DNA from 2 places in the Pseudoflavonifractor sp. BSD2780061688st1 E11 genome. Region 1 is predicted to be linked to the other one. Evidence: riboswitches for the same ligand, from Rfam matches in the RefSeq annotation. Region 1 holds a riboswitch; the other holds the start of a gene.
What was found. Region 1 has a riboswitch for FMN ahead of FGQ85_RS16240 (ECF transporter S component). Riboswitches for the same ligand answer to the same signal wherever they lie in the genome.

Region 1 (11,631 bases):
ATAAGACTTTTTACTGGAAATCTGATATAATAGATATACTTAAGGCCGGGGTGCCAGATGAAGGCCCTGGCCTTTTGCCGCCGAAGGAGCCGGGAAAGGGTTTCGCCGGACGGAAGAGGATATGAGTAAAATATGGAGAAAGGGAAGATAAGAGAATAGAATATCTCTTACAGAGAAATGCAATGAAGAGCTTATTGATTTTAGGTGCCGGCGGTTTTGGGCACATGATTCAGGAGACAGCATGGCTTTTAGGCTATGAGGACGTTGTATTTTTGGATGATGCGGTAAAGGACAAGGACGTTGTCGGAAAGTGCTGCGATTATAAGAGTTTTCTTGAAAAGTATGACACAGCAGTAGCAGCTCTTGGTGACAATAATATGCGGCTTTTCTGGACGGAAAAGCTGATGGAAGCAGGATACAAGGTGCCGGCGATCATTCATCCGACTGCCTTTGTAAGCCAGAGCGCTGTTATTGGAAATGGTACATTTGTCATGCAGAAGGCAGTGATTAATACGCATACAGTCATCGAACACGGAGTTCTGATCAACAGTGGTGCGGTAGTCGATCATGATTCCCATGTGGCAAAAGGTGCTCATATCAGCCTGAACAGTGTGGTAAAGGCAAACTGTAATATCGGAATCAAACAGAAGGTAGAGGCTGGAGATGTGATCTTCTCTACCCACCGGAAGATTGACGGTGTGGACAATCGTGATCTGGAGGATGCGATCTATGCGTTTGGTTTTGGACCGAGATGCAGCTATGTGAAGCCGTTTGGCGCAGGCCATATCAACGAGACATATGCGGTTTATACACCGGGTGAAAATGGAGATGAGCTTTCCTATGTTCTTCAGAGAGTCAACAGCAATGTATTCAAGGATCCGGCCGGTGTTATGGAAAATATTTTCGGTGTAACCGAATACCTGAGAAATGTGATCCGCGAGGAGGGCGGAGATCCGGACAGGGAGACTCTTGCCTATATCAAGACGAAGAGCGGAGCCAACTATTTTGAGGACAGTGAAGGGGAGCCGTGGAGATGCTACAACTTTATCCCGGATTCTGAGTGCTACCAGCTGGTGGAGAAGCCGGAGCAGTTCTATCAGTCCGGCAGCAGTTTTGGCCATTTCCTGAAACAGCTTGGCGATTATCCGGCATCCAGACTGCATGAGACGATTCCGGACTTCCACAATACGGTTAAGAGATTTGAAGCGTTTGAGGTTGCCCTGAAACGGGATCTGAAAAACCGGAAAGGCAGCTGCCGTCCGGAGATTGATTTCGTCCTGAAACGCAAGGATGACTGTGCAGTGCTTGTGAAACAGCAGGATGACGGAACGCTTCCGCTTCGTGTGACTCACAATGATACGAAGTTAAATAATATTCTTTTTGATTCCAGGACTGGAAAAGGGCTGTGCATTATCGATCTGGATACGATCATGCCGGGCCTTGCAGCGAATGATTTTGGTGATTCCATCCGGTTCGGCGCGGCGACAGCGGCAGAGGATGAGAAAAACCTGGATCTGGTACATTTTGATATTTCCCTGTATGAGCTTTATGTAAAGGGATATCTGGAGGAGACAAAGGATGTGCTTACCAAGGAAGAGATCGAAAGCCTTCCGTGGGGGGCCAGACTGATGACACTGGAGTGCGGTATCCGTTTCCTGACAGACTACCTTCAGGGAGATACCTACTTTAAGACAGAGTATCCGGAGCACAATCTGGTGCGTGCGCGGACGCAGTTCCGTCTGGTGGACGAGATGGAGCAGTGCTTTGATAAAATGCAGGAGATCGTCCGGAAATACGCATAAATAATAGCATACAGAAATGAAAAAGGATCTTTTCAGGACAGCCTTTGAATGAGGCGTGCCGGAAGAGATCCTTTTTTGTTTTAGGATAATTTTTCGGTACGAAGAAAAAAGAAAAATCCGATCAGGAACATGACGGCGAGAGAACCGACGCCAAGATTCATGTTTCCTGTGAGCTGGCTCATTGCGGAGACCAGAGTGGTTCCGAGGAAGGATGCACCCTTTCCGCAGATATCATAGATGCCAAAGTATTCTCCGGAGCGTTCAGCCGGAATGATCCGGGCGAAATAGGACCGGGAGAGGGACTGGATCGCGCCCTGGAAGATTCCGACACAGACAGCCAGAATCCAGAACTGATACTGTTCTTTTAAAGTGATACCGTAAAGGGCGATCAGAAAATATGCTGCGATACAGATCTTGATCAGGCTTGCGTTTTTGTATTTTCCACTCAAGCGTCCGAAAATCAGTGCGGCCGGGAAGGCAACGATCTGCGTTACCAGAAGTGCCAGAAGCAGTCCGGTCGTATCCAGCCCCAGAGCTGTTCCGTAGGCGGTTGCCATGTCAATGATGGTGTACACGCCGTCGATGTAGAAGAAAAAGGCAATCAGGAAGAAGAGAATCTTCTTGTTTTTCTTCAATTCTCCAAACACATGGCCGAGCCGGCGAAGTCCGGAGGAGACCGCGTGATCGTGATTTTCGATACAGTGAAGCTGTTTATAGCTTCGAAGAAGCGGTACCGCAAAGCAGACCCACCAGACAGCGATGAGCAGAAATGCAATGCTCATGGCCATGTTCATGGTAATTCCCAGTGTTTCGTAAAAGAGAACCAGAGCCAGGCTGATTAAAAATGGAACACAGCTTCCGATATATCCCCAGGCGTAGCCGCGGGAGGAGACTTCGTCCATCCGCTCTTCGGTAGTGACGTCGGTGAGCATGGAATCATAGAAGATCAGGCTCAGAGAGTACGCTGCCTTTGCAAGTACAAAAATCAGCAGAAACCAGATCCAGGAGCTTAAGAACCCAAGCACCACGCAGCCGCAGGCCCCTACCAGAAGAGAGAAGAGAAAAAGCCGCTTTTTCCATCCTCTGAAATCCGAGACTGTTCCGAGAACCGGTCCGAGGATGGCGGTGATAATCGTTGCAGCCGAAGTGGCATATCCCCAGAAAGCGAGGTAATCGACTTCCGAGACGTTGGCGCTCGATGCAAGGTAGTTAAAATAAATCGGCATAATGGTGGAAACCAGGAGAGTAAAAGCTGAGTTTCCTACGTCGTAAAAAATCCATTTCTTTTCCAGTGATGTTGTCTTCCATTTCATTGTGAAAGTTCCTCCGTGTCAGGTTTGTAACGGCGCTCTTCTTTTAAGGATAAGACCGGGATATGTTCCCAGCCTGGTTTTGGTCCGAAAGTATGGCGGAAATAAGGCGAGAGCGGTTCTCCGTGATTGAAAAATGCAACATAATTTTTCGCAAGTGAGAGGCCAAGCGGCACGCATGCCTCCATCAGTTTGTGAAGCCTGAGGTTGCTGTCCGCGCAGTGCGGATTGGCTTTTTCCTTCATCAGCAGTCCACCGAGACTTTTGTAGGTAAAGGTGGCGTGCATAAAGAATGTTACGAGACTGCGTGTGAGCCGGTCAGAGGTTGTAAACAGGTCATTGTACCAGATCATGGAAGAAATGGAGGACTCTACCTGCCGGACGCTCAGTGTCGGGAAAAACGCCTGGATTGCTTTTGCTCCTGCCGTTGAAGCGTGGAGGTGTGAAGTCACCTTTGCGTGAAGCGGGCGTTTATTCTGTTTCAACAGAAGATAGCGGTCAAACTCGGTTTCAATATCGGAGTGGGTAACCGGATCTTCCGTGAGTTTTTTCTCAATATAGCTGTGGCAGACGCTGTCCAGTGTGAAGTGACAGAGAAAGCCAAGAATGTAGGCTAACCGGGCATGTTTCTCGGATATGGAGGCTGCGGATAAAATCACATCTCTGGAGCGCCGGAAGAATGGTGCAGCGCTTACATCGTGCATGTGGTAGCCGGTCCGGTTGACACGGTTTTTGAGAAGTGCATGGTAATAAAAGAACAGATCCGGGCCGTGCAGTCCGATTTCAAACAGATCCTCATGGAGGGAAATCAGCTTGCGGATATCGGCCGGAAATGCTTTTTTCATCATTTCTCCGAAGGTGTAGTGTGCATAGATGGATGGCATAATATCATCTCCTGTTCATGGTAGTAACAGATACAGCTCCGGCACCTGAAGGCACCGGAGCCGTATCGCTGCATCTGAAATCAGTTTTCGGTTTAGATCTCTCTTGTGTATGTTCTGAGCCATTCTTTCTCCTCATTGTCAAGGTATGGAGAAATTTTCTCATAAACAGTCTTGTGGTAATCATTGAGCATTTTCTTTTCTTCTGCTGTCATGATTTCCGGATTGATGGCGTCAAGGTCCATCGGGATGTAAGTGATCGGTTCAAAGTACATGAACTGTCCGTATTCGTTTTTCTCACCTTCGCATGTGAGAAGCTCGTTCTCCAGACGGATACCGTGGCTTCCTTCGATGTAGATACCAGGTTCGTCTGTGATGATCATACCTTTCTCAAACGGCTGAATCTCGCCTGCGCGGAACTGCCATCTGAATCCTGCCGGGCCTTCGTGAATGTTCAGAAGGTATCCAACGCCGTGTCCTGTTCCATGGTTGAAGTTTAAGTTTCTGTCCCAGAACGGCTTTCTTGCAAGCATGTCCAGAGTCATTCCGGTGCAGCCTTTTAAGAAGCGTGCGTTTGCAAGGGAGAGATTGCTGATTGCAACCAGTGTAAAGTGATCTTTCATGATCTGCGGGATCTCGCCGAAGGCGTAGGTACGTGTAACGTCTGTGGAGCCTTCGTAGAATCCGGCACCGGTATCAGTCAGGAACAGTCCGCCTTCTTTGAGCTCAACGTCTGTCTCCGGTGAGGATGTGTAGTGTACGATGGCACCGTGCTCACCATAGGAGCTGATCGGCTCGAAGCTTGGACGGATGAAGTTGCCCTGTTCTGCACGGAACTCGTCCAGTTTGTCAGATGCGCTCATCTCTGTGATCGTCATCTTGCCCACATTTTCCTTGAGCCATTTCATGAATTTCACATGTGCAACGCTGTCCTTGATCTGAGCCTGACGGATGTTTTCGATCTCTACTTCGTTTTTGATTGCCTTGAAGAGGATCTCCGGGTTACGCTCTTCCACTTTTGCAACACCTTCCGGGATGTTGTTGTAAAGTGCGTAGTTCAGTCTTGCCGGGTCGATCAGAAGCACTTCGTCAGATCCGACTTTCTTGATGTCTTCGTAAATGTCATTGTACGGATGGAAGACAACACCGTCCTTTTCCAGATCCGCCTTGATTTCGCTGCTTAATTTTGCCTCGTTGATGTAGAGGTCTACTTTATCCATGGTGATCACTGCGTAGGACAGTACAAGAGGGAAGAACTCGATGTCGTTTCCGCGGATGTTGAGTGTCCAGCAGATATCATCCAGTGTTGTGAGGACATGAGCAGTTGCTCCGGCATTTTTCATGTCTTCACGGATACGGGACAGCTTGGATGCAACTGTCTCACCTGTATATTTCAGATTCAGTGCGAAGACCGGTTCCTCAGAAAGTGCCGGGCGGTCTTCCCAGATCTGGTCGATGAGGTCATATTCGTAAACGATTTTTCCGTGTTTCTCGGTTGCGATGGACTCGTAATCCTGTCCCTCACCCATGGAAACTACACGTCCGTCAAATCCGAGTGTGCCGTTTTCCGGTAATGTATCAGCAAGGAACTCATGGATAGTCGGGACACCCGGCTCGCCCATTTTCATCAGTTCAACTGTAGAGCCTTCCAGCTGTTTTGCAGCCTGGATGAAATATCTTCCGTCTGTCCAGAGGTAAGCGCCTTCTTTTGTGATGACAGCGGTTCCTGCAGATCCGGAGAATCCGGTAATAAATTTTCTCGCTTTAAAATGTTCTCCAACATACTCGCTCTGATGGAAGTCAGCTGTCGGAACAACATAGATGTCAATTCCCTTTTCTTCCATAAGAGTACGCAATTTTGCGATTCTTTCAGGTACGTTCATAATAAAAACCTCCTATTTTTCCGGCAAACATGCCATTTTCAAACAATCTCATTATAACACAAAAACTATGGGAGAGTTAGTATTATTTTTGTGAAACCTGTGTTATACTCTCGGTAGTGTTATGTAAAATACAGACAGAAGAAAGGAAAAGAACATGGAGCACTACGCAAGGTCGATCATACCGGTGATTGAGTACAACTATGAGAATTTTACAGCTTTGGAGCGGACCATCGCGGATTTCTTTATCCAGAATAAAAAGAAGCGGGATTTTTCCGCAAAGGCGGTTTCTGAACGGCTTTATGTTTCCGAGGCATCTCTCTCCCGGTTTGCAAAAAAATGCGGATTCCGGGGATACAGGGAGTTTATCTATCAGTACGAGGATACATTTCGGGAGAAGAAAAGCAGACCCTTTGCAGATAATACAAGACGGGTGCTGGATACTTATCAGGAGCTTTTGAATAAGGCGTATAATCTGGCTGATGAAAAGAAATTCAAAAAGATTGCCGGGATGCTGTTTCAGGCGGAGAGAATTTTTGTCTGCGGCGTTGGAAGCTCCGGGATTGCCGCCAGGGAGACCGAGCTTCGGTTTATGCGGATCGGGCTGAATATCAATTCTCTCGTGGACCGGGACATGATCCGGATGCGGGCGGTCTTTCAAAATGAAACCTCTCTGGTCATCGGATTCAGCATGAAAGGGCAGACGGAAGAGGTTCAGTATATGCTTCAGGAGGCGAAGCGGAGAGGAGCCGGATGTGTCCTTGTGACAGCGCGGAACAACCCGGATTTCATGGAGTATTGTGACGAGGTGATTCTCGTCCCGGCACTGGACAATCTGGAGTATGGAGATGCGATTTCTCCTCAGTTTCCGATTCTGGTTATGATGGACCTGCTGTATGCCTGCTGCCTCGAACAGGATCAGGAGCGGATCGATGCGTTTTTGCAGGATACGGCCCGCGCACTTACAAATCCATAAATTGCATCAGATGTATTGCACAATGGATATAAGTGTGCTACGATAATACTGCAAATGAATAAATTCTTCGGGGCAGGGTGTAATTCCCTACCGACGGTATAGTCCGTGACCCACGTATGTGGCTGATTTGGTGAAATTCCAAAACCGACAGTGACAGTCTGGATGGGAGAAGAAACAGTGAACATAGAATCTCAGTGCCCCTGGTGCTGGGATTTTTTCTTTCGAAGGATTTACGAAATTTGTAACATTATTCGAAAGGAGAAAACTATATGAGAACAAAAAACAAAACCTACTACTTCATCATTACGGCTATGCTTTCGGCTGTTGCCGGTATCCTGATGTCGCTGGAATTTCCGATTCCTTTGATGCCGCCGTTTTATAAGGTGGATTTCAGCGACGTTCCTTCTGTGATCGCGACATTTCTGCTGGGTCCGGTGTCCGGAATCTGTGTGGAGGTCATCAAAATTCTGATCAAGCTGATCACGATTGGGACAACGACAATGTTTGTCGGTGAATTCGCCAATCTTCTAGGGACGCTGCTGTTTGTGCTCCCGCTGTGGATCGTGTTCAAAAAGATGGGACAGACGAGAAAGGCGGCAGTGATTTCTCTTGGGATCAATCTTCCGATCCGGATTGCGTTTTCCTGTGTCCTGAATGCGTGCATTACACTTCCGCTTTATGCATCGGCGATGGGCCTTTCTCTGGATGAAGTGGTCCGCACCGTGGGAGCAGTCAATCCTCTGATTCGAAATCTTCCGCTGTTTCTCATACTGGCGACAATCCCGTTCAATCTGATCAAGCTTTTGCTGAATTATATTGTGGGATATCTTCTGTATGACAGGCTGAAAGAAGTGGGAGTTGTCAAAGGATGGAGGGAACGGTATGATTCGTAAGTACAGAGAACTGACGCGTCTGGAAATGGAACAGGTGGATAAGGAGGAGACGATCGTCCTGATTCCGGTGGGAGCACTGGAGCAGCATGGAAATCAGGCGCCGCTTGGGACAGATGACATCATTGCGGAAGCAATGGTGGAATACCTTGGAAAAGCGCTGGAGGAAGCCGGAGAAGCAGACTTCCCGATTCTTGCGTTTCCGGTTATTCCGGTTGGTCTGAGCACAGAGCACAAGAATTTCTGCGGATCCATTACTTTAAAGCCGGATACGTACTATCATCTGCTCTATGATATCAGTGAGAGCCTTTACCGCCATGGTTTTCGGAAGATCGCATTTCTTGTATGCCACGGAGGAAATCTGCCGGTGATTCAGATCTTAAGCCGTGAGCTTCGGAGTGAACTTGGAATGTCGCCGTTTATTCTGTCATCGGGAGCATTTGGACATCCGGATGTACAGGCAACAATATCAGAAGGTAATCATTACGATTTTCATGGAGGAGAAATGGAGACATCCATGGTGATGGCGGTCGACGAAACACTGGTGAAGCTGGAGACTTCCGAGGCGGGAATACCAAGTGCGTTTGTAGGCAATCAGACGCTGAAGACCGGAGGAAATGTTACAATCGGATGGGTTTCAGAAGACTGGAAGACAGCGGAAGGGAAACCGATCGGTATCGGAGGCGATCCGGGCGGAGCTACGGCCGAAAAAGGCCGGATTATTCTGGAGACGAGTGCGAAAGTTCTGGTTCCAGGGCTTATGGAAATACGGAAATGGAAAGCGTAAACACGAAAAAGAGGCTTGACAAGCGCACGGGAATCGGTTAGTATTTGACATAAGCGTATAGGAAAAAGGCTGAGAAAAGAAGAAGTAGCAGCAGATCAGGTTCAGACAGAAAGTTACCGGTTGATGAGAGGTGCAGGAAAAATTTGTTGTGAATACATCTTGGAGCTTCACACCGAAAGTAAGTAGGCTGTGACGTCAGGGCACACGTTATAGTGCCGGGATATTTCCGGGATTCCATGGTGAGTGGAGGAAGGAGATGTCTTACTGAGCCGGATTGATTCCGGGAAAAAAGGTGGTACCACGAGCATAACCCTCGTCCTTTCTAAGGACGGGGGATTTTTATTTAACAGGAAACTTTGTTCCCTGTTAAATAAAAACGCTCCGCGGGATGCGCACTCGCGCAAAGTAGAAATTTGTCGCAAAAGCGACAGCGCTCGGCGCGAGAGTTCCGTGAGCGAAACTCTTTTTACAGGAAACATTGTTCTGAAAGGTTACAGGCCATGGAGGTATGGGATTTATTTGATGAAAACCGGCAGCCGCTTGGGAAGCAGGCGGGCAGGAAAGATCCGATGGTAAAGGGAGAATTTCATATTGTTGTGGTTGCGTGTGTCGTCAATGACCAAAATGAGATCCTGCTGACGCTGCGTTCTCCGGATAAGGAGAAGTATCCGGGAACATGGGAGAATACAGGCGGAGCTCTGGAGGCCGGCGAAGAAAGCAGGGCGGCAGCGGTAAGGGAGCTGTTTGAGGAGACCGGGATCCGGGTGAGGGAAAACGAGCTTCATCTTCTGGATTCCCAGATGGAAGAGTATGCGTTTATCGATTTCTACATTGTCAGAAAAACTGTTCCTGTTGAAGAAATCCGTCTTCAGAAAGGAGAGACCGCAGATGCCAGGTGGGTGAGTCTTTCGGAGTTTGTCCGGATGGGAGAAGAAGGAAAGATTGCCCCTCCGATCTATCAGCGGTTTTGCCGACTCAGGGAAAAGATGGAAGTTTTTTTGAAGGAAGACCGGAGAAAAGAGCGATACCCGGCTTGCCGGGGAAAGAACAGACAGGAATCAAAGAAGATCGTTATTCTCGGGTGCAGCGGAAGTGGAAAGTCTACGCTGGCCGGGCAACTTGGGAAGATCATGGATCTCCCGGTTGTCTACCTGGATGCGCTGTCATGGGACGCCGGGTGGAAGAGGAAGCCTTTCGATGAGTTTGACCGGCTCACCCAAAGCGAGATCCGCAAGCCGGAATGGATCATGGACGGAAATTTTCCACGAACAGTGGAGCATCGGATGGATGTGTGCGACACCGTGATTTATCTGGATTTTAAACGGTGGTTTTGCATTCTGAGCGTGCTAAGAAGGGTGATCACAAATTACGGGAAGCCAAGGCCGAGCATGAATCCGGGATGTCCGGAGAAGTTTGATCCGGGATTTCTAAAACGGATCTGGAATTTTGACCGGAGAAGCAAGGCGCATTACTATGGATATATGAAGAAACTTTCCGGCACCAAGCTGATTGTCTTAAAGACAAGAAAAGAAGTGAACCGTTTTGTGAAACAGGTGGAAAAAGAGGGGCGCTTTGTCCGGGGAAATTTCCCGGCAGGGCCGAAATAGACGCGAAAGCGGACGAATTTCACAGATCATGTTCACATAATATAAGGAAAGAAGAGGTAAGGAAGATGCAGATTTACGAGGAATTACAAGCAAGAGGCCTGATTGCTCAGGTTACAGACGAAGAAGAGATCAGAGAGCTGATCAACAACGGAAAGGCGACTTTTTACATCGGGTTTGACCCGACAGCGGACAGCCTTCATGTAGGGCATTTCATGGCGCTCTGCCTGATGAAACGTCTTCAGATGGCAGGGAACAAGCCGATCGCCCTGGTAGGAGGCGGAACCGGATATATCGGGGATCCGTCCGGAAGAACAGATATGCGTTCCATGATGACGCCGGAGCAGATTCAGCACAACTGTGAATGCTTTAAAAAGCAGATGAGTAAATTTATTGATTTCTCAGACGGGAAAGCACTCATGGTAAATAATGCTGACTGGCTTCTTGATCTGAACTACATTGATTTTCTCCGTGAAGTGGGACCGCATTTCAGTGTCAACAACATGCTGCGTGCGGAGTGCTACAAGCAGAGAATGGAAAAGGGACTTAGTTTCCTGGAATTTAACTACATGATCATGCAGAGCTACGACTTCTACATGCTGTACCAGAAATACGGCTGCAATATGCAGTTCGGCGGGGACGATCAGTGGTCCAACATGCTTGGCGGTACCGAGTTGATCCGCCGGAAATTAGGAAAGAATGCGTGTGCCATGACAATCACACTGCTTCTGAACTCTGAAGGAAAGAAGATGGGCAAGACACAGTCCGGAGCGGTATGGCTGGATCCGAACAAGACATCTCCGTTTGAATTCTACCAGTACTGGAGAAATGTGGCAGATGCCGATGTATTAAAATGCATCCGTATGCTGACCTTCCTTCCGCTGGAAGAAATTGACAAGATGGATTCCTGGGAAGGCAGCCAGTTAAATCAGGCAAAAGAGATTCTTGCATACGAGCTGACCAAGCTGGTTCACGGCGAGGAAGAGGCGAAGAAGGCACAGGACAGCGCCCGTGCACTGTTCTCCAGCGGAAGCGCAGCTGAGATGCCGACCTGTGAGCTTACTGACGAAGACTTTACAGACGGAAAAATCGATATCCTGACTCTGCTCCATAAGAGCGGTCTGGTACCGTCCAGGTCTGAGGCAAGACGTGCAGTACAGCAGGGAGGAGCCGCAGTCAACGGCGAAAAGGTAACGGATACCTACACCGCATACACGAAGGAAGATTTTGAAGAAGACTTTGTTTTAAGGAGAGGAAAGAAAAATTTCCGTAAAATAGTGGTGAAATAATATGAAAATGCTTATTACGATTATTGTATTGACAGCATTGTCGGGAATCGGAGGAACCGGAATCGGAGCGGCGCTCAGCACGACGGTAAGGAAGGACTCGGATAAGGCGATGAGTCTTTTGTTGAGCTTTGCGTCCGGAACCATGATCAGCATTGTCTGTCTGGATCTGTTTCACGACGCACTGGAAACCGGAATGTCCAAAGGTGGGATTG
Region 2 (11,631 bases), on a different contig from region 1:
TCTCCGTAAACGGAATTAAACTTCCGCACGATCTCCTTTGTCTGCTCCAGCATTGGCAGCTGGTCTTCACCGACCGGAACGGTCGTTGCCTTAAATGCGGTGATATCCGCTGCCTGGCTGATCGGATAGGTGAAAAATCCGACCGGAATGCTCGCCTCAAAGTTTCTCATCTGAATTTCGGATTTTACCGTTGGATTTCTCTGGAGCCTTGATACGGTTACCAGATTCATATAATAAAAGGAAAGCTCACAAAGCTCCGGAATCTGTGACTGAATCAGAAGCGTTGCTTTTTCCGGATCCAGTCCGCAGGAAAGGTAATCAAGCGCAACCTCAATAATATTCTGGCGCACCTTCTCCGGATTGTCCGCATTGTCTGTCAGAGCCTGAGCATCCGCAATCATGATAAACACTTCATCATATTTTCCCGAATTCTGAAGCTCTACTCTCCCTTTCAGAGAACCGACGTAATGTCCGACATGAAGCTTTCCAGTCGGTCTGTCCCCTGTTAATATAATCTTTGACATTATTATCCCTCCAGTTTATTGATAGAAATTTTTCTGTAATCAAATCCTTTTTCCAGATCTTTTTCAATCACGATCCGGATTCTTGTTTCCGGTAGAATCTCCTCAATCAGATTCGCCCACTCAATCAGACATACGCCTTCACCGTGAATGTAATCTTCATATCCGATTTCATCCATCTCTTCCACGTCTCCAATCCGATACACGTCAAAATGATAGAACGGAAGACGCCCGTCTTCGTATTCCTGCACGATCGTAAAGGTCGGACTTACAACATCCTCACGTACTCCAAGTCCGTACGCAAGCCCTTTTGTAAAAATCGTCTTGCCGACGCCAAGATCCCCTTCCAGAGTAAAGACATCTCCGCTTTGGGCCGATTCGCCGATTTCTTTTCCGAGCTCAAACGTCTCCTGCTCTGAATATGTCTCTCTTACCATAGTGTCTCCTCCCTATTTTTTCTTTTTCTTCTTTCTTGAAAACAGAAACGGAAGGATCTTACCGGAATTATCCTCAATCAGCTCCTCCGGGAACAATGTCCGCAATGTCTTCTTCAGAGGATCCATCTGCGGTCCGATATCACTGTTCGGGAAAATAAATGCCGCATACGGTGTCTGATAAATCGCCACCAGATTCGGTGTCATCATAACGCGGTACATATCTTTCCACGGAGTGATTTTATTTTTTCCGGCACGCTCTACTCTGAGCCCGTCTTTTTCCAGCGTATAGCGGATCGGCGTGCTGTAGATTTTACTTTTCTTTAACTGACTGGCTGCACTGAACTTTAAGATCGATGGTACAACAAACAAAAGAGTTGCAAAAACAAACACAAGCCCCAGCCCCCAGGAAACCCTGCCCATCGCAAAACTTATAATCGCCCCGATCCAGCAGGCAACTCCCACTACGAGGTATAAAATTCCCTTGATCCCGTGATATGTATGAAACATAAGAAATTCAAAAAGTGCTTCCTGTGTCATTTTCACTTCAAAACTTGGTTTCATCTGTATTCCTCCATATTTCCGAATATTGAAATTATAACGCATCCTGTCCGCGGTTACAACAGCAAGTTTGCGAAGAATCTCCTGATTTTTCCAGGATCAGAAAAACCTCTGCGCACAGCAGAGGTTTCGGTTTAGTAATTTTCTGTCATTTTTACTCATTTACTCTATGGAGGACCGGACTGACTTTCTTATAGATCAAAAGCAGAATTGCCGATACCAGAATACCCTTGATCAGATTAAACGGTGCCACTGCAAGGATCACAAAAGTTGCAACTCCGTCAATTGCCGGATTCAATGCATGCCCCATCTGAACAATCGTATCAAGCGGCATTCCAAATGCTGCAGCATAGGTCGGAAGCAGGATATAGGCATTGAGCACGCATCCGATCAGCGTCATGAATACTGTTCCTGCTGCAAGTCCGATCACCGCTCCCTTTTTTGTGTGCATCTTCTGATAAATCAGACCCGCCGGCACACAGAGACTGCATCCGATCAGGAAGTTTGCGATCTCTCCCACACCGCCTGTTGTAGTCCCATTAATCACGAAATTCAGAAGAATCTTGATACATTCTGTCATAACTCCCGCCACAGGACCCATCGCAAATGTTCCAAGAAGGACCGGAATTTCACTGATATCCAGTTTGTAAAAGCTCGGTACAAAAGGAAGCGGAAATTCAAAAAGCATCAGGACGGTAGCTACCGCTGCAAGCATGCCGACCTGGGCCATCGATCTGACTTTCGTACTGCTTCTTCTTCTTATTTGTGTGTTTTTCTGCGTGTTTTCCATGTTTCTTCTCTCCTTTTTTTGAATGATAGACTCAATTCAGAAAAGAAACTCTTCCTGCCATAAAGTTTCCCTTATGGAAATGGGAATGTACAAAAAAATCCCCGGAACCATATGTTCCGGGGTTTGATGCTCTGCTTCAGATACAGATATCTGACGCTTCGTACATTTCTTCTCTCATCCAGACTGTACTGTCGGTTCCGGAATTGCACCGGATCAGCTGCCAATGGCAGGTCGCGGACTTTCACCGCCGGTTGGGACTTTCACCCGACCCCGAAGAATTTTTTCCTGTTAACATTTAGTATAGAACAGTCTTTTGGAAAATTCAATACCTTTTTGTCTTTTACATTCAGGGTAAGCAGCATTCTTTACCGGATTCCTTTCATAGTAAGCTGAATCCGTTTTTTCTTGAGGTCCACACTCAGTACTTTAACATCCACGATATCACCCACACTGACCGCTTCCAACGGATGTTTGATAAACTTTTTGTCGGTGATTTCGGAAATATGTACCAGACCATCCTGATGAACGCCGATATCCACAAACACCCCGAAGTCAATGACATTGCGAACCGTTCCTTTCAGAACCATCCCTTCTTTTAAGTCTTTCATTTCCAGAACGTCGGTCCTGAGAATCGGTTTCGGCATCTCTTCTCTTGGATCTCTGGCCGGCTTTTCCAGCTCTTTTACAATATCATGCAGAGTGATCTCACCGATTCCAAGCTCTTCTGCCAGTTTCCGGTAGTCGCGGATGGTGGCCGGAAGGGCTGCAAGATTTCCTGCTTTTAAATCCTCTGTTGTGAATCCCTGCTTTTTCAGAAGTTTTTCTACCGCTTCGTAGGATTCCGGATGGACGCTTGTCCTGTCAAACGGATTATCCCCGCCTTCGATCCGCATAAATCCCGCACACTGCTCATATGCCTTCGGTCCAAGTTTCGGCACCTTTAAAAGCTGCTTTCTGTTTGTAAATCTTCCGTTTTCTTCTCTGTAAGCCACAATATTTTTTGCGATTGTGTTTGAGATACCGGAAATATAGGATAAAAGCGGAGCAGATGCCGTATTCAAATCTACACCGACCTTGTTGACACAGTCTTCCACCACGCCATTCAGCGCTTCCGTCAGCTTTTTCTGGTTCATATCATGCTGGTACTGGCCGACCCCGATGGATTTTGGATCAATCTTTACAAGTTCTGCAAGCGGATCCTGAAGCCTTCTTGCAATTGACGCGGCACTTCTCTGTCCCACATCAAAATTCGGAAATTCTTCCGATGCCAGCTTGCTTGCGGAGTACACTGATGCTCCCGCCTCATTTACAATCACATACTGTACGTGCTCTTCCGGGATTTCTTTTAACAGTTCCACAATAAACTGTTCCGATTCTCTGGATGCTGTTCCGTTTCCAAGAGAAATCAGGCTGATATGATACTTCGGAATAATCTTTTTGAGCAGGTCCTTGGATGCCTTGATTTTGGCAGGGGTAGTCGGCGCTGTCGGATAAATCACTGTCGTTCCGATCACTTTTCCGGTCGGATCCACAACCGCAAGTTTACATCCGGTCCGGAATGCCGGATCCCAGCCAAGCACAACCCGTCCTGTAATCGGAGGCTGCATAAGAAGCTGTGTCAGATTTTTCCCGAACACAGCAATGGCCCCGTCCTCCGCCTTTTCCGTAAGTTCATTGCGGATTTCCCTCTCAATGGCCGGCGCAATCAGACGACTGTAGCTGTCCTTGACCGCCTCTTTTAATACAGGTTCTGTATATGGATTATCCCCATGAATAATCTGTTTTTCCAGATAGCGGAGGATTTCTTCTTCCGGCGCTTCCATTCTGACCGTCAGAATTTTTTCTTTTTCTCCCCGGTTCAGAGCCAGAATTCTATGACCGGCAATCCTGGATGCTGCTTCCTCAAACTCATAGTACATCTCATAGACCGATTCCTGCTTTTCATCCTTTGCCTCTGAAACAATCTTTCCTTTCTGGAACGTCATCTTCCGGATTCTCGTCCGGTATTTTGCCTCATCGGAGATCATCTCAGCCAGAATGTCCTGTGCGCCGGCAAGTGCCTCTTCAGGGGAGGCAACATTCTTTTCCTCCGATACATAGGCTTTGGCCGCCTCAATCGCCGGCTCTTTCAACTTCTGTAAAAGGAGAAGCGCCGCAAGCGGCTCCAGTCCTTTTTCTTTTGCGATTGTCGCCCTCGTTCTTCTTTTTGGACGGTACGGGCGGTACAGATCGTCCACCGCCACCTGGGTCTGCGCCTCCTGAATCTGAGCTTTCAGTTCTTCGGTAAGCTTTCCCTGCTCCTCGATGCTTGAGAGCACCTGTGCTTTCTTCTCCTCCAGATTCCGAAGATAAGTAAGTCTCTCATGGAGTTTTCTGAGCTGCTCGTCATCCAGTGTTCCGGTTGCTTCTTTTCTGTATCTTGCAATAAACGGGATCGTGTTTCCTTCATCAATCAGTCCGACTGCCGCTTCGACCTGCCATTTTTTTACATTCAGTTCTTCCGTAATCTTCTGAATAATATCCATTTTTTGATTCCTTTCCAAAAAAGTACTTCCCTGTCATTATAGCGGAAGGTCTTTTTCTGCGCAACTTCATAAAAACAGAGTTTGCTCTGTTTTTCTTGAAATCTGACTCTTCCTATGTTATATTTTGGATGATAAGGAGGGCACTGATTATGAAAGAAACGAACGGACAGACTCTGTCAAAGCAGCAGCAAAAATCTCTTGAAACGAAAAACCGGATCTTTTCCGCCGCGAAGAGTATTCTTCAGAGGAAAGGGTACGATGCACTCTCCATCAAAAACATCTGTGAAGAAGCAGGCGTATCCAACGGAAGCTTTTATCATCACTTTAAAACAAAAGATGACCTGCTTTCCTATTATATAGAAGAACAGCCTACGATCGATCCGGACTGTCTGGAACTCCCGGAAAATGCCGCCGAGGCAAAAAGGGCAATCATTCTTGTCTATCTTAATTATGTCAGCTACTGCAAAGAGCTCGGTGTCGCTTTTATATCCAACTATTACACGCCAAAAAACCAGGCTCTAAATCCGGCCATCCGCACAAAGCGGCCTTATCCGATCGTAACAGTAACGGATTACCTGGCTCGTGCACTGGAAGCCGGCACTGTATCTGCCAGCCTGTCCCTGGATGAGATCTCCACCGATATCCGGATGATTGTCATCGGAAATGTCTTTGAATGGTGTCTGCGGGACGGAAATACAGACTTTGACGGAAATATGGAGCGTTCACTCGGGAAATATCTGGACAGTGTTCTGAAATAGTGTGGTTTCGCTTCCCGTCAGGGAACAAAACAGTTTAGAAATGGCAAAAACCTTTCAGATAAGCGTTTCTGAAAGGTCTTTTCATTTTAGAAGGGAATTTGTAATTCTTACTTTGGTAACTGTTTACCTTTGATGCTTTTATTATATCCCCGGCCCCCTGCAAAATCAAATCGGTTATCCTGATATATTTCTTCATTTATAGGCATTTTCTATGTTTTGTACATTCCTCCCAATTTCATTGTCTATTTTTTAACTTCTATTGTGTATTTTTCTGACATGTTGTAAAATAGAAGTATACGTGATTCGTAAAATGAAATTGTGAGGTGAAAAGATATGAGCAGACTAGAACTCCCTACCCCGAGCAAAGCGCAGCTGGTCGTTGAGGGATTATACAAAGATTTAGAGCGGCGGATTGAAGCAAGCCCGCCGGGACTCTGCCCTGTAGATATCTCGAGGGCGTTCCTCGAACTGTGCCATGCTCAGACATGCGGCAAATGTGTACCATGCCGCATTGGTCTTTTACAGTTGAAACATCTGATCACAGATGTTCTAAATGGAAAGGCTACAATGGAAACCCTTGACCTGATGGAGCGTACCGCCCGTTCAATTATGGAGACCGCGGACTGTGCCATCGGATATGAAGCTGCCAATATGGTTTATAAAGGCTTGATCGGTTATCGTGAAGACTATGAAGAGCATATCCGGAACGGACGTTGTACATGTACCTACAACCAGCCTGTTCCATGTGTTGCACTTTGTCCTGCCCACGTTGACATCCCGGGCTATATCGCTCTCGTACGCGAAGGGCGCTACGCCGATGCTATCCGGCTGATCCGGAAAGACAATCCGTTCCCGACCACGTGCGGATTTATCTGCGAACATCCGTGTGAGGCAAGATGCCGCCGTAATATGGTCGATGATGCTGTCAATATTCGCGGTTTGAAGCGGATGGCTGCGGACTATGCCGGAAAGGTACCTCCGCCGGAATGTGCTCCTTCCACCGGAAAGACTGTCGCAGTCATCGGAGGCGGCCCTGGAGGATTAAGTGCCGCATACTATCTGCAGCTTATGGGACATCAGGTAACTGTATATGAGATGCTTCCGGAACTTGGCGGTATGCTCCGTTATGGTATTCCAAACTACCGTCTTCCGAAAGACCGTCTCAACGAAGACATTCAGGCAATTCTTGATACCGGCGTCGAAGTAAAATACGGTCTCCGTATCGGGCAGGACATCACCGTACAGGAACTGCGCGCTTCCTACGATGCAGTCCTGATCACTATCGGAGCCAGCACAGATAAAAAACTCGGCATCGAAGGCGAGGACGCCGAGGGCGTAATGTCCGCAGTCCGTTTCCTCCGTGATGTAGGAAAAGGTATTAACCCGGACCTTACCGGACAGGAAGTTGCCATTGTCGGAGGCGGAAATGTGTCCATGGACGCTGTTCGTTCTGCTGTCAGACTTGGTGCGAAAAAAGTCAGCATCCTGTACCGCCGCCGTACCGCAGACATGACTGCGCTTCCGGCCGAAATTGAAGGTGCCATTGCAGAAGGCGTGGAAATCCGCACATTACGCGCTCCTTCCCGGATCGAGACGGATGAAAACGGACATATCCGCGGTATCTATGTGACACCGCAGATGATCAGCCAGATCAAAGGAGGACGCGCAAGTGTCAAACCGTCCGGACTTCCGGATGAGTTTGTTCCATGTACAACCCTGATCGTTGCCATTGGGCAGAACATTGAAACAGAACATTTTGAAAAAGCCGGGCTTCCTGTAGAAAGAGGAAAAATCATGGCTGAAAAATTCGGCGGATTCAGCAATCTTCCTGGAGTTTTTGCCGGCGGAGACTGCGCTACCGGTCCTGCTACCGTAATCCGCGCTATCGCGGCCGCAAAGGTTGTTGCCGCAAATATTGATGAATATCTGGGATACCATCACGAAATCACTTGTGATGTCGAGATTCCGGAGCCGAATCTGGATGACCGTGTACCGTGCGGACGTGTTGAGCTTCCTGAGCGGGAAGCCTGTGAGCGTATCCACGACTTTGACGGTGTAGAACAATGCATGACCTGTCAGGAAGCACAGCAGGAGGCAAACCGCTGCCTGCGCTGCGACCACTTTGGTTTTGGAATATTTAAAGGAGGCCGCGAGAAAGTATGGTAAATCTTAAAATCGACAATAAAGAAATCTGTGTACCGGAAGGTACCACGATTATGGATGCGGCAGCTCAAAACGGAATCATCATTCCGAAACTCTGTTATCTGAAAGATATCAACGAAATCGCTGCCTGCCGTGTCTGCGTAGTAGAAATGGAAGGTAAGGACCGCCTGATCACCTCCTGTAACAACACTGTTCAGGAAGGCATGGTTCTTTATACAAACAGCCCGAAGGTACGTGCGGACCGCCGTAATACCGTGCAGCTCATTCTTTCCCAGCATGACTGCAAATGCGCGACCTGTGTCCGCAGCGGCAACTGTTCTCTTCAGAAGATTGCCAACGACCTGAATATTCTGGAGCTTCCATTCGGCGAGCGTATCGAACGCCAGCCATGGAACAAGGATTTCCCGCTGATCCGGGATTCCGCAAAATGTATCAAATGTATGCGCTGTATCCAGATCTGTGACAAGGTTCAGAGCCTGCACATCTGGGATCTGGAAGGAACCGGCTCCCGCTCTACAGTCAATGTATCAGGCGGCCGTAAGATTGAAGAAGCAGACTGTTCCCTCTGCGGACAGTGTATTACTCATTGTCCGGTTGGTGCTCTGCGCGAGCGCGACGATACAGAAAAAGTCTGGGATGCAATTGCAGATAAAGACACAATCACAGTAGCACAGATCGCTCCGGCTGTCCGTACTGCATGGGGCGAGGCTCTTGGTCTTTCACGTGAAGATGCTACAGTCAACAAAATCGCTGATGCTCTTCACAAGATCGGAGTTGACTATGTGTTTGACACCAGCTTCTCCGCCGATCTTACGATCATGGAAGAGGGAAATGAATTTCTGGAACGTTTTACTAAAGGAGAGACGAAATTACGTCCGATGTTTACATCCTGCTGTCCTGGATGGATCCGTTTCATCAAATCCCAGTTCCCGCATCTGGTGCCTCAGCTTTCCACAGCCAAATCTCCTCAGCAGATGTTTGGCGCAGTGATGAAGACTTACTTTGCAGATTCCATCAATGTAAGTCCGGATCGTATTTTTACAATTTCCATCATGCCTTGCGTCGCGAAAAAAGGAGAGCGCAATATGGAGCTTTTCTATGAAGAATACGCCGGCCATGATACCGATGTGGTTCTGACCACACGTGAGCTGACGCGCATGATCCGTTCTGCCCACATTCCGCCGCATTCTCTTGAGAATCGGGAATTTGACAGACTGATGAAAGAATATACAGGCGCCGGCGTTATCTTTGGTGTAACAGGCGGTGTTATGGAAGCTGCTCTTCGTTCCGCTTACTATCTTGTAACCGGAAGAAATACGGATCCGGACGCATTTAAGGCTGTACGCAATGACGGAAAAGGCGTGAAATCAGCCGAAATCCAGATTGGCGATGCCGTTGTGAAAGCTGCTGTTGTAAGCGGACTTGGAAATACAAGACGTCTGCTGCAGCAGATCGAACGCGGAGAAGTCCATTATGATTTCGTGGAAGTCATGGCATGCCCTGGCGGCTGTGTAGGCGGAGGCGGACAGATCATCCACGATGGCGAAGAACTTGCCCACGAAAGAGGACAGAGCCTCTACTTCCTGGACAAGAATGCACCACTTCGTTTTTCCCACGAAAATCCTGATGTACAGAAGCTGTATGCGGACTTTATGGGACAGCCGCTGTCTCACCGTGCCCACCAGCTGTTACATACTGATCATCAGGCATGGGCGATGCCTCGTTCTGACAGATAATATGCACTGATTTTATTTCTGCCTTCGGAGATCCGGCTGTTTCTGACATTCTCCGAAGGCGGTTTTTATTTCAGAAAATTTCAGGAGGAATTATGTACACTTTTATCATCAATCCGCACTCCCGCTCTGGAAAAGGACTCACAATCTGGCACACCGTTGAGGCTCAGCTAGAACAGCGCCAAATCTGTTATACCGCCTTTTTCACAAAATATCAAAGGCAAGCCACCACATATGTCCGGAAGCTTACCTCCGACGGATCTTCCCGTGTTCTTGTGGTTCTCGGCGGAGACGGCACTTTGAATGAAGTCATTAACGGGATCTGCTTTCCGGAGCGGGTTACACTCGGTTATATCCCAACCGGCTCCAGCAACGATTTTGCCCGCAGCTTTGGTATCCCAAATGATCCTCTGCGCGCTCTGGAAATTATCCTGAATCCAGGACGGACCGTACACATGGACGTTGGAACCATGTCATACGAAGGGAAACACCGGCGTTTTGCAGTCAGTGCCGGCATAGGTTTCGATGCCGCAATCTGCCACGAAGCGGTTGTTTCAAAGTGGAAGCGGATACTGAACCGGATTCATCTCGGGAAATTTACCTATGCCGTCATTGCGCTTCACCGGCTTTTACTTACATCCACCTGCCCTTTCCATATCGTCCTTGATGATGAAAAAGAGGTGTCCTTTCCAAAAGGATGGTTTGCTGCAGTGATGAACCACCCTTGTGAAGGCGGCGGATTTTATTTTTGTCCTGATGCCCGGCCGGACGACGGACAACTTAATGTTCTGGTCGTATCCGGCCTGAAGGCTCCGGCTCTTCTTCTTACTCTTCCATTCGCGCTTTTCGGGAAACATACAAAATTTCACGGTGTCCATTTATTCCGCTGCAAAAAAGTTTCCATCCATACAGCCAGTGCCCTTCCCGTACATACAGACGGCGAACCTGTTTTTTTACAACGATGTTTTACAGCTTCTATCGAGGCCTGTCCTTTAAAAGTGATCGTATCTTAAAATATTTATAAAATATTCAATCTCTTTTCACAGAATTGTGGTATACTAAGATTTACTGATGGTATAATATAGTGACTGTCATCAGATGATGGACATACAAATGAAAAGGGGAGAAACGCTATGAAATGTCCGAAATGTGGTAATGAACTGCGGGAAAGCAAAAAAACTCCTGGCTATTTTTTATGTGATTCCTGCAAAAAGAAATTCAGCCAGGAAACTCTGGACCGGTTTCAGTCTGCCAGACCTGTCCGCAGGAAAAAACCTGCACCGGTAAAGCCGGAAGAGCCAGATGAAACAACTCAGACAGAAACTAACCAGACAGAAGAAATTCAGGCAGAAGAAGCTCAGACAAGCATGACTCCAGAAGAAAATGTTCAGGAAGAGCCGGTTCAGGCAGAAGCCGATCAAACAGAAACATCTCCGGAAGAACCTGAAGAAGAAACTGTTTCGGAAGAATCTATTCAGGAAGAATCTGTTCAGGAAGAATCTTCTGAAACAGAAACGGCAGAACCGGAAGGACAGACCTATTCCAACATCCCTCCGGAAGAGGTAAGGAATGAGCGTGAAAAAGAAATGAAGGCCAATTATGAGGCCATGCTGAATATAAAAGACGAAACTTCTGATGACTCGGAAGCTGATGATGTAATTCCGGTTTTCGGTGGTTTCCGTGTTCTGATTGGAATTGTATCGATCCTATGCGCCGCTTTTCTTGCTTACCAGGCTTATGATTCAGGTATCTTTACTACCTTTATACATACGCCGGGACTGACAGGAATTGCCGGTATGGTACTTGCAGTCTGCTTCCTGATCGGTGGTCTTGTGGTATTAATTACTCATCGCAGGAACAGCGTGCCGGCATTTATTGTACCTTGCATTTTTTATCTTGGAGGAGCCGTAGGAGGATTCTTTATCCCGGGTTCTGTCATGACTGTACAGATTCTGCTCTTTGTGTCTGCTTTGTTTGGAGCATTTCTGCTCTTTGCACTTGGCTGTGCCAAAGAGATCCATGTTGCCCTCCGGGTACTTGTTTTCATCGTTGCAGTTGCGGTTGCAGCCGGTGCCTACTATGCGGCTCAGTATGTGGTTCCGCAGAGTTCGGCAAGTTCCGGTAAAAATCTTCGTCTGACCACGGA

Region 2: it holds a riboswitch for FMN, as region 1 does, so the genes downstream of both, FGQ85_RS12115 (ECF transporter S component) here and FGQ85_RS16240 (ECF transporter S component) in region 1, are expected to answer to the same signal.

What each region holds. Positions count from the first base shown of each region.
Region 1 covers NZ_SPHM01000052.1:171-11,801, forward strand. The annotation lists gene FGQ85_RS16215 (phosphotransferase) at 183-1,802, shown strand; gene FGQ85_RS16220 (MFS transporter) at 1,883-3,115, opposite strand; gene FGQ85_RS16225 (zinc dependent phospholipase C family protein) at 3,112-3,996, opposite strand; gene FGQ85_RS16230 (aminopeptidase P family protein) at 4,089-5,876, opposite strand; gene FGQ85_RS16235 (MurR/RpiR family transcriptional regulator) at 6,031-6,849, shown strand; FMN riboswitch at 6,909-7,027, shown strand; gene FGQ85_RS16240 (ECF transporter S component) at 7,119-7,742, shown strand; gene FGQ85_RS16245 (creatininase family protein) at 7,732-8,526, shown strand; T-box leader at 8,589-8,850, shown strand; gene FGQ85_RS16250 (NUDIX domain-containing protein) at 9,027-10,133, shown strand; gene tyrS (tyrosine--tRNA ligase) at 10,199-11,419, shown strand; gene FGQ85_RS16260 (ZIP family metal transporter) at 11,421-11,631, shown strand, end outside.
Region 2 covers NZ_SPHM01000026.1:35,777-47,407, reverse strand. The annotation lists gene trpS (tryptophan--tRNA ligase) at 1-524, opposite strand, end outside; gene tsaE (tRNA (adenosine(37)-N6)-threonylcarbamoyltransferase complex ATPase subunit type 1 TsaE) at 527-958, opposite strand; gene FGQ85_RS12120 (YcxB family protein) at 971-1,519, opposite strand; gene FGQ85_RS12115 (ECF transporter S component) at 1,671-2,306, opposite strand; FMN riboswitch at 2,469-2,588, opposite strand; gene FGQ85_RS12110 (Tex family protein) at 2,672-4,831, opposite strand; gene FGQ85_RS12105 (TetR/AcrR family transcriptional regulator) at 4,981-5,589, shown strand; gene FGQ85_RS12100 (NAD(P)-binding protein) at 5,923-7,755, shown strand; gene FGQ85_RS12095 ([FeFe] hydrogenase, group A) at 7,749-9,488, shown strand; gene FGQ85_RS12090 (diacylglycerol kinase family protein) at 9,581-10,498, shown strand; gene FGQ85_RS12085 (DUF5067 domain-containing protein) at 10,619-11,631, shown strand, end outside.